Regions from separate parts of the Bacillus sp. JK74 genome, predicted to be linked through region 3. Evidence: predicted binding sites of a transcription regulator. Region 3 holds the regulator's gene; each other region holds the start of a gene.
What was found. Region 3 encodes LexA, which represses DNA repair genes until DNA is damaged. Its sites were predicted from a motif close to CGAACATATGTTCG; they were not measured.

Region 1 (3,260 bases), on a different contig from region 3:
TTCATTTTCGCCATTGTAGCATACCGGAGCCGCTGTATGCATTGTTTCTGCTTTCTTTACAGCAGCCTGCTCTCCCAGTCCTTTGCCTCTTGTTCAGCCGCCTTGATCCAGTCATTTTTCCCTTCACTATACTTTTCCATATCGTATGGGTATGCCTTTGCGAGCCGCCGTTTCAGTTCCATGTATTGAGCCGCTTTTTCAGGCTTTGCAGTGAGGTAATCCCGGAACAGCAGATGACGCTTCACATCCGGATGGCCTGTTTCGTATATGTGGATGTGGTGTGTGCGCTTGCTGCCGCCTTTTTGAAAGAAACGCCGGCCCTCTATCCCGTTTTCTCCTTTCGCCTCATAGCCGAGTGCTTCCAGCTGCGGACTGAATCGGTCAGCGTCCAAAATATCTTTGACCTCCGCCAGTATATCAATGACGGGTTTTGCGGCCATTCCCGGGATGGAGGTGCTGCCGATATGGCTGACAGAATGAAGAGCGGGGCCGAAGATTCGGATCAAGTCCGCCTTCTCTCTTTCAAACATCTCTTTCCATTCCGGCTTGTACGGAACAACTTCCGCTTTCCTCTTCGGATAAAGATGAAAAAACGAGAGGGTCAGCCCTTCCGGCGTCTCTGTCTGTCCGGCTTCTATGAACCCGGTTTTTAAATAGAGAGAGACTGCCGGAACGTTTTGACTGGCGGTAGCCGCCTCTATTTTTTGGGCGTCCCGGTTTTGATCTATCACAAATTGAATAAGCGCCTGTCCGATTCCTTTCCGAAAGCCGGACGGGTGCACCGTCAGCCTGCATATGACAAGGTCATATCCCTTTTTTTCATACGAAATGACGCCTGCAAGCCGATCTTTTTCCTTGAAACCGGCAAACGTCTCCCGTGACCGCTGTATGTCATCGGGTGTTTCATGCAGGGCTGGAATGCCGAAAAAGCCGATCAGCTCGGCTTCTTTTTGATAAGAGCAGCGTTGAACCGCCGCAATTTCCCGCGCCGTCTGTTCTTGTGTATGCCGTAAAAATGTAATCAATCTTCCGCCCCTTTTGACGCAAACATCCGCTGTGACTCCGTCTTCGTAATGCGGACCGCGTACGCTTCATACCAGGCGCTTTTTCCTTTTTGTTTTGCCGCCCGGTGGTCAGTATGGTCTTTCCACCTTTTAATCGCTTCCAGGCTGTCCCAGTAGGAAACCGTGATGCCGCAGCCGTTTTCCTCCCGAACGCTTTCCGCGCCTAAAAAGCCCGGCTGTCCGCCTGCCAAATTCATCATGCGCTCTGCCGTATGCTCATATTCCTCATCATATTTTCCCTTTATTGATGAAAAAATGACCGCATAATAGGGCGGTTTGGGCGTGTCAGCTAAAAAACCCATATTCATCCCCCTCTACATATATTTCACAAACAGAATCCGGTCTTCTCCCGGACCGTCATAATTCGCAAAAACAGGGATTCCGTTTACGGTTTTGGTTCCTTTTTCAACTTCAAAGCCCAATTTTGTATGATAAGCGATTGATACTTTATTGACAGGCGCCGTCACGCAATTGACTTTTGTGCAGCCCCTTTTTTTCACCGTCTCCATAAATCGATCGTAGAGCTGTTTTCCAATTTGCATTTTTCTGAAATCCGGATGCACACCGGAAAAATGAATGTAGGCTGTCTCAGGGTCTGATTGTGACTGAAAACCGATTAAAAAACCGGTCATTCCCTCCGGCCCGTACGTGATAAAGCTCGTGTCCTGAAAATGTTCAAAAAACAAGCGCGGCAGTTTGTCTTTCATCTGCCTGCCGCCCCACCATTCATTCAAAACAGACGTAACCATTTCATAGTCTTCAGAGGTAATTGTTCGAATATCCATTATCGATTGACTCTCCTTTTCGTCCGGCAAAATGAATGTCAGCTCTTCTCATTGGAATATAAAAAATTATATGTGGGTTGTTTGCAATTGTAAATGATTTCTTTTCAAGCAAACGAATCAGCACGTCTTCCAACCGGGGAATGAATTACCAGTATAAACGTGATCATTGTTCGGGTACAATGAAAAACAGAACAAATGTTCCCGGAGGTTTTTTTATGGCTGATATTCTTCTTGTTGATATGCAATCGTTTTATGCGTCTGTAGAAAAAGCGGAAGCGCCTCATCTCAAAAGCCGGCCCGTGATTGTCTCGGGAGATCCCGAAAGACGCAGCGGCGTCGTGCTTGCGGCTTGTCCGCTCGCCAAACGATACGGCGTAAAAAATGCCGAACGGCTGTGGGAAGCGCAGGCCAAATGTCCCGACGCCGTTATTGTCCGTCCGCGGATGCAGCGGTATATTGATGTATCCGTCGTGATTACCGAACTGTTTGAACGATATACCGATCTTGTAGAACCCTACTCCATCGATGAGCAGTTTCTCGACGTGACCGGAAGCAGGCGGCTGTTCGGTGATCCTTTTACAATTGCCGAAAGCATTCAGCAAGCGATTATGCGTGAATTCGGAATTTATGCCCGTGTCGGCATCGGACCGAATAAGGCGCTCGCGAAAATGGCTTGCGACCATTTTGCCAAAAAAAACGCATCCGGCATCTACAGATTGGATATGTCAAATATCAGGGAGGATCTGTGGCCGCTGCCGGTCGGAAAATTATTCGGCATCGGAAAACGGATGGAGCATCATTTAAGACGGATGGGCATCAGCACAATCGGCGGGCTTGCCGTGCACCCCGCCGAACTGCTGAAAAAACGCTGGGGCATTAACGGCGAATTGCTTCAGCGGACAGCCCGCGGCATCGATCCCTCTCCGGTCACCGTCAACACGCACAGCCGGCAAAAAGCGATCGGCCATAACATGACCCTCCCGAGAGACTACAGCCGCTTTGAGGATATCAAAGTCGTGCTGCTGGAGTTAAGCGAAGAAGTGGCCCGCCGCGCCCGTTTCAAACAATACATCGGCCATACGGTTTCGGTCAGCATCAGAGGCGCTGATTTTGAATTCCCTTCAGGTTTTCACAGACAGAGAAAGCTGGTCTCTCCGACTAATTTCGGAATGGATATTTTTAAAGCGGCGGTCAAGCTCTTCAAAGAGCATTGGAACGGTGAGCCCGTCCGCAGCGCCGGCGTCTCCCTTTCCCAGCTGGAGCCCTGTGATTATGTTCAGCTGAGCCTGTTTGATGCTCAGGAAAAAAAGATCAGTCTCGGCAAAGTATTGGATGATATTCATGAGCGGTACGGCCCTGCGTCGCTCCTCCATGCCGCTTCGCTGACAGAGGCCGGCCAAGCCTTTCACCG
Region 2 (3,260 bases), on a different contig from region 3:
TAACATTTCCCTTCTTAACGAAAATATCTCCGGGCAGCCTTCCGACAAAGTGCCAGACTGCGCCGGCAATAAGCAAAACGGCACCGAGAACCATGAGAACCTTCGGAAAGTCAGTCACGGGCGGGCGCCTCCAATCGAAAATGTTCATACACAGCCGGAGTCACGACCCGTCCCCTCGGCGTCCTCTGGAGAAATCCGATCTGCAGCAGATACGGTTCGTACACATCCTCTATTGTATGCGGTTCTTCGCCGATTGTCGCGGAAATCGTATCAAGGCCGACGGGACCGCCGCTGAATTTTTCGATCATGCCCATCAGCAGCTTATGGTCGATATGGTCAAGGCCGAGCGCATCGACTTGAAGACGTTCGAGCGCGTCGTGAGCGATTTCTTCCGTGATGCGGCTGTCGCCGAGCACCTGGGCAAAATCTCTCACCCTTCTGAGAAGCCGGTTTGCAACCCGCGGCGTTCCCCTTGACCGTCTGGCGATCTCCAGAGCCGGAGCTTCTTCGATATCCACTTCAAAAACGTCAGCCGTTCTTGACACGATATCTGTCAGCTCTTCCTGCGTATAGTATTCAAGGCGCGACAGCACCCCGAACCGGTCTCTGAGCGGTGCGGTCAATAATCCGACCCTTGTCGTCGCTCCTACAAGCGTAAAAGGGGGAAGGTCGAGACGGACGGAGCGGGCGGACGGGCCTTTTCCAATGACGATATCAAGGCAGAAATCCTCCATCGCCGGGTACAGCACTTCCTCAATCGAGCGGTTCAGCCTGTGAATTTCGTCTATAAACAGCACATCCCCTGGTTCGAGCGCCGTCAAAATGGCTGCCAAATCTCCCGGTCTTTCGATGGCGGGACCTGACGTCGTCCGCATCTCCACCCCCATCTCATTGGCCACGATAGACGCAAGCGTTGTTTTCCCGAGACCCGGAGGCCCGTATAAAAGAACGTGGTCCAGCGTTTCCTGCCTCATTTTCGCCGCATCGATAAACACGCGCAGATTTTCTTTCACCTTCTTTTGCCCGATATACTGGGCGAGATTCTGCGGCCTGAGGCTTTGCTCGATTATTGATTCATGGCTGTCTGCTTCACTTGAAACGAGCCGTTCATCCATGAACATCACCTTACTTTAATAATTTTTGCAATGCTTTTTTCACATATTGATCTGTTGAAAGCGCCGTTTCCTCTTTTAAGTGAGGAAGCACTTTTTTAATTTCTTTTTCGGCGTAGCCGAGAACCCTAAGCGCTTCAAGCGCCTCGTCAAGCGCCGTTTCAGCCTCTTGTTTTTCAATGCGCGCTTCATGATTGAACAGGTTGTCAATCATTTCAGGCACGACGTCGGCCAGTTTGCCTTTCAAATCAAGAATAATCTGCCGCGCCGTTTTTTTGCCCACACCCGGAAATTTCACCAAAAAGGCTTCATCTTCCTGTTCGATCGCTTCGATGACGGCTCCGGGGTCACCGGAACCGAGGATGGCGAGGGCCCCTTTCGGCCCGATGCCGGTGACGTTCAGCAGCTTTGTGAAAAGCGTTTTTTCTTCCCGGGTTGAAAAACCGTACAAAGAAAAGGCGTCTTCTTTTATATGATGATACGTAAAAATGGTCTCTTGATTGCTTACCTTATAAATAAACGGGTTCGGAGTGAAGACCTGATAGCCGATTCCGCCGTTTTCAATCACGATGTATTGGGGAGATACATAATCAATCGTCCCCTTCACGAATTCAATCACACCTAATCACCTCTTTGACTGCTTATCATTGTAACACAAAAACAGCCAAAGTCTTATAGAAAAGTTAACGTATGTTCGCTTTGACACCTTCCATTCAGAAAAAAAAGACATGTGTCACATGTCTTGCGTCAAAGTCAGCCGCTATAAGTCTTAATATGATCGATCACGCTCTCAAACTCCGCTTTTGTCCTATACGGTATGCCGTGTTCCAAGTGCTTTTGCAATCGGCTTTCCAGCCTTTCTATATCAATCTGGAAGAAAGATTGAATCGGCTCGGCCAGCGATCCGGGACGGCCGTGAAAAGTGGAGATGACGCCTCCGTCCGTGACGCCGATATAACCGTTAACCTTACTGAGCGGAGAAATGTCATCAACATGCTTACGGAAAAGGACGAAGCCTTTTTTCTGCTCAACGAGCGTCCAGCCCGCATATGCGGCCCAAAAATCCTCCATCGCCAAAACGGTTTCATCCGTATGTTCGATGCCGACATCACCGTCCAGATAGACCTTTTCCAGCTGGACGTGCACCCGAAGCGGCCCGTAATGCTCAACCTCCGCCCCGTATGCGCCTTTTCCTCCGCAAATCAGGACTGCAGCCGATAAGATAAGCATAAACAATAGACGAACACCGCAAATTCGTTTCACCAATAACACCTCTTTATTCAATCAAACTCTTGATGCTAGTTTGACCAAAGATGCCGGTGCTTAACCGTTTTCTTTCATTTGTCTGTTTCAGCCGAAAAAAAGCAGCCTCTATATGAGGGCTGCCCCGATGATTATGCCCGGCCGGCTGAAATCAGTTTCATTTGTCCGGGCGTCAGTTTGAGCCGGTATCCCCTTACGGTCAGATACACAGTTTTTTCTCCGCGGCTTTTGTCATGCTCCGTTTTTTTCATTCCGGCCCCTCCGTTACGTTTTATTACTTTTATGTTACCACCGCAACATAAAGAGCGTTTTAAGAATATGTAAAGAAATAATGAAGCTTTATCCATAAAAATACTGCCGGATGAAATCATCCGGCAGTCCCGTTTAACGGCTGTTTCTGTTCATGTCTTGCAACTTTGTAAAAGTAGCGTTGTCGGTAAACACTTGAATTGTACGGCCGTCCGCAAATTTTTTGGCCGCATGTTTGACATGTTTATCATCATTTTTCGTAAAAGGATGATTTGTTCTGACGGCAATGACGACTCTCGTGTCAGTCACGATGACCTGACTATCCTGTACGCCTTTTACTTTTTTCACGCGGTTTGCAACTTTTGCCGCCAGCCTGATGTTTTCGGCGTTGTCATACCCATTATAAGACATTGCTGCCGGCGGCGTATTGACATTTCGGCCGTTATATGTGCCGTCCGTCGTTAACGGAACCCCGTCATTAGGCGCATACTGGTCGGACACGTTTGTCGTATTATGACGGCCGTTTCGGTTTTCCATCATTTCAGAAACGGGTCCTTGATGGTCCATTCCGTACTGGCGTCTGCCGTTATCATTATCATTCGAATAATATCCGACCGGACGTGTTGACTGATTGTA
Region 3 (3,260 bases):
TTTCATCATAAAGCGATGCTGACTTTTTCTCAACTCTTTCAGCTTAAATTTGAGATAAACTTGTTGAAAATTGTCGTAAAGCACATCCTGATATTAGTATATACGAAAAAAGAATACGTATTGCCGTATTCTTTCTGTTTAGTGAAGATTATTTTTCTGTTGTTCTCTTTTTAATTTTTCAGGGGTGACATCGTTGCCTTCCGGATCAATCACTTTTACGCTCTTTAACGTATTTTTCATTGAGGAGCGGAATCCTTTCAAATACTCTTGGCGAAGCTTTTGCTGTTCAGCTTTTTCCTCATCCGTTATCGTGTTTGATTTAGCTTTTTGAGCCAATTCGTTAATTCTTGCGATTTTTTCTTTAGAAATCATAATAAGCTCCTTTGGTGCGTGTTGATTATATACTACTAAAACGCAGTCTTTTTTACAACTGATGCGCGTCAGCTGCCTTCTGTGTCTGCGGTATATTCCTGAAACCGCCGGTGAACCGTGGCTTTGGACACGTCATAGCCGAATCCTCTTAGGGTCGCTGCGATTTCTGCAAAGGTAAGCTTGTTGGCTCTCAGCCTGATAATTTCCGAAACCGGAACCTCTTTTTTTTCTTTTCCGCTGTTTTCATGCCTGTTTTTCAGATTCCGTTCAGGTTTGTAGCCGTTTTTCACGGCTCTTTTCATTCCCCGCCGGATTTTCATATTGTGAATTTTCCTTTGATATTCCTCAACAATACTGACGATTTCGAGTACCATCGAATCAGCTTCGGAAAGCTCCAGTTCACCTTTATGAGCCGTCGTATATATTTTTACGTTCTCCCTGTAAATACAATGCAAAAGCGCAATCTTGGCGTTTCCTCTTCCCAATCTCGTTTCGTCCTGCACCAATATCGCGTCAATATGTGATTTTTTAATTTCATCAAGCATTTCAAATACTCCGTCGCGGTCCATTTCATAACCGCTGGCTTTCTCAGAAATGACTTTCACGACTTCCATGCCGTTTGCAGCAGCGATCTCACTGAGCTCTTCTTCCTGTCTTTTTAATGACGTTTGCTGCTGTTCTTTGTTTGTGCTTACGCGGGCATAAATGAGCGCCTTCATTTCTCTCTTTCCTCTCTAATTGACAATGGCCAGCTGATATACGGCCGGATGCTTCTTCTTAACCGGAAGAATAAGTTCGTCTCCGGGCTTTATATCAGCAGTTTGGAGATGATTATTCTCCGTCACCCACTCAATGAAATCTTCTTTATTAATGTGTTTCTTTTCTGCTACATGATCCGCAAGTGACCAGAGTGTATCGCCGTCCTGAACCTTTATTTTAACATATTGGCTGAGGGACTGATCATTTCCCGCACATGAGACAAGTAAAATAGCGGCACTTAAAATCGCAGTAAACAGCCCGACAAATATGATAGATTCTTTCGCCATGTAAATAACCTCCGATAAGAATGTTTGTTCGCTTTTTATATCTTTCAGTATATACGAACAAATGTTTCTGTCAATCGTTTTTTTCGAACCTATGTTTGTACTGTCAGGAAAATCATGCTATAATCTACTTAAAATCGACGTTTTGAGGTGCGAAATATGACGAAGCTATCAAAAAGGCAGCTTGATATCCTGCGTTTTATTAAAGAAGAGGTAAAAACGAAAGGATATCCGCCTTCTGTAAGAGAGATAGGAGAAGCAGTAGGACTGGCTTCCAGTTCAACCGTGCACGGCCATTTGGCGCGGCTGGAGACAAAAGGCCTGATCAGACGGGACCCTACTAAACCGAGGGCGATTGAGGTATTGGATGAAGAAGAAGTCCATATTCCGAAAAGCCAGGTCGTAAACGTTCCGGTCATCGGGAAAGTGACGGCGGGTATTCCGATTACGGCTGTTGAAAATATCGACGAGTATTTCCCGCTTCCTGACCGGATGGTTCCTCCGGGCGAACATGTCTTTATGTTAGAAATCATGGGAGAAAGTATGATTGACGCCGGCATTTTTGACAAAGATTACGTCATTGTCAAACAGCAGAACACGGCCAATAACGGAGAAATCGTCGTAGCTATGACCGAAGATGATGAAGCGACGGTTAAGCGCTTCTATAAAGAAGACAATTATGTGCGGCTGCAGCCGGAAAATCCGACGATGGAGCCGATTATCCTGCAAAACGTAAGCATTTTGGGGAAAGTGATCGGCGTATTCAGAGCCGTCCATTAATTCTATTAAACTTCATTTATCGTAAAAAACCCCTTACAGAGGGGTTTTTTTGCATAAAAAAAGCAGATTCGCCCTGGCTTAAGAAACGAACCTGCTAAGGAGGAAAAACTTACATTCTTATTATCCGACATCACACTTTTGAAGTCAACTAATAATGTTTCCCTCAAGAAACTTTTCATCCATTTTTCAACTTTTTATATATTTGTGCGTGATGAATTTGTTTTTTTATCTTTTCTTTGGGCGGGTACGTCAAAAATTTATGTATGAATATTTAGTACATAGTGCAATAAGTTAAATATAAATATAAAAAAACCCGCTGCCTTTAGCGAGTATCTATTTTCAATCAAAATGATAATATTCTACACCGTAAAACCCTTTAATATAGACGGGACCACAGACGTTTGAAGAACTTTCAACCAGAATCCTGTATTTGTGATACGGATCAATTGATTTTTTATCCTGGGCACTGAGGTTTAGCCAGCTGCCGCTGTAGTTTTTAGAACTTAATGTATAAAAATTTCCGTTCAGCGCCATCCGCTGGAGTTTCATGCTTAAACCGCACGAAGAGTTGTTCATTATGGTGAACTTATAGCCTAAAAAATAATCGTCGGCAGCTACAGTCCCCGGATTTTCAATATGAAACTCTTTTGCGTTTCCCTCCAAAGTGAAGCTTGTTTTTGATCCGAATTCAGTGGTAGCCGCTTTAGCTGAGTGTATTCCGCTAAAACATAATAAAAAAACAGCAATACATATCCAGTATTTTTTCATTTGCATCCCCCTTTTTACATATTTTAACTTGTGAATCCTGTGATGTCTATTCACATTTTACTTTATAACCACTATATACCAGTTTAAAAATTTGCGGATTGCTTACAATGAAGACTAAACGAAATAACGAAGGTGGTTCAAATGAAACACGTAATTGCTTTCGCTTCTAAAACGGCGCTCACACTTGCTTTACTGTACATTGTTCTGGATCTTATGTACCAAGTAACCTTTTTAAACGTTCTGTTTATTACAGTGATCTTAAGTTTAATCACTTATTTTGCGGGTGATTGCATGATT

Region 1: the regulator LexA is predicted to act here: its motif matches at 2,038-2,051, upstream of ACWJJ5_RS15825 (DNA polymerase IV).
Region 2: the regulator LexA is predicted to act here: its motif matches at 1,796-1,809, upstream of ruvA (Holliday junction branch migration protein RuvA).

What each region holds. Positions count from the first base shown of each region.
Region 1 covers NZ_JBSJQB010000005.1:228,518-231,777, forward strand. The annotation lists gene ACWJJ5_RS15810 (bifunctional GNAT family N-acetyltransferase/GrpB family protein) at 57-1,025, opposite strand; gene ACWJJ5_RS15815 (antibiotic biosynthesis monooxygenase family protein) at 1,022-1,366, opposite strand; gene ACWJJ5_RS15820 (GNAT family N-acetyltransferase) at 1,379-1,849, opposite strand; gene ACWJJ5_RS15825 (DNA polymerase IV) at 2,065-3,260, shown strand, end outside.
Region 2 covers NZ_JBSJQB010000003.1:297,443-300,702, reverse strand. The annotation lists gene ACWJJ5_RS11660 (DUF2905 domain-containing protein) at 1-118, opposite strand, end outside; gene ruvB (Holliday junction branch migration DNA helicase RuvB) at 111-1,115, opposite strand; gene ruvA (Holliday junction branch migration protein RuvA) at 1,126-1,731, opposite strand; gene ACWJJ5_RS11645 (intercompartmental signaling factor BofC) at 1,866-2,342, opposite strand; gene ACWJJ5_RS11640 (hypothetical protein) at 2,507-2,626, opposite strand; gene ACWJJ5_RS11635 (YhcN/YlaJ family sporulation lipoprotein) at 2,760-3,260, opposite strand, start outside.
Region 3 covers NZ_JBSJQB010000002.1:108,710-111,969, forward strand. The annotation lists gene ACWJJ5_RS05365 (DUF896 domain-containing protein) at 139-372, opposite strand; gene ACWJJ5_RS05370 (YneB family resolvase-like protein) at 441-1,091, opposite strand; gene yneA (cell division suppressor protein YneA) at 1,107-1,418, opposite strand; gene lexA (transcriptional repressor LexA) at 1,575-2,195, shown strand; gene ACWJJ5_RS05385 (hypothetical protein) at 2,535-2,963, opposite strand; gene ACWJJ5_RS05390 (YndM family protein) at 3,105-3,260, shown strand, end outside.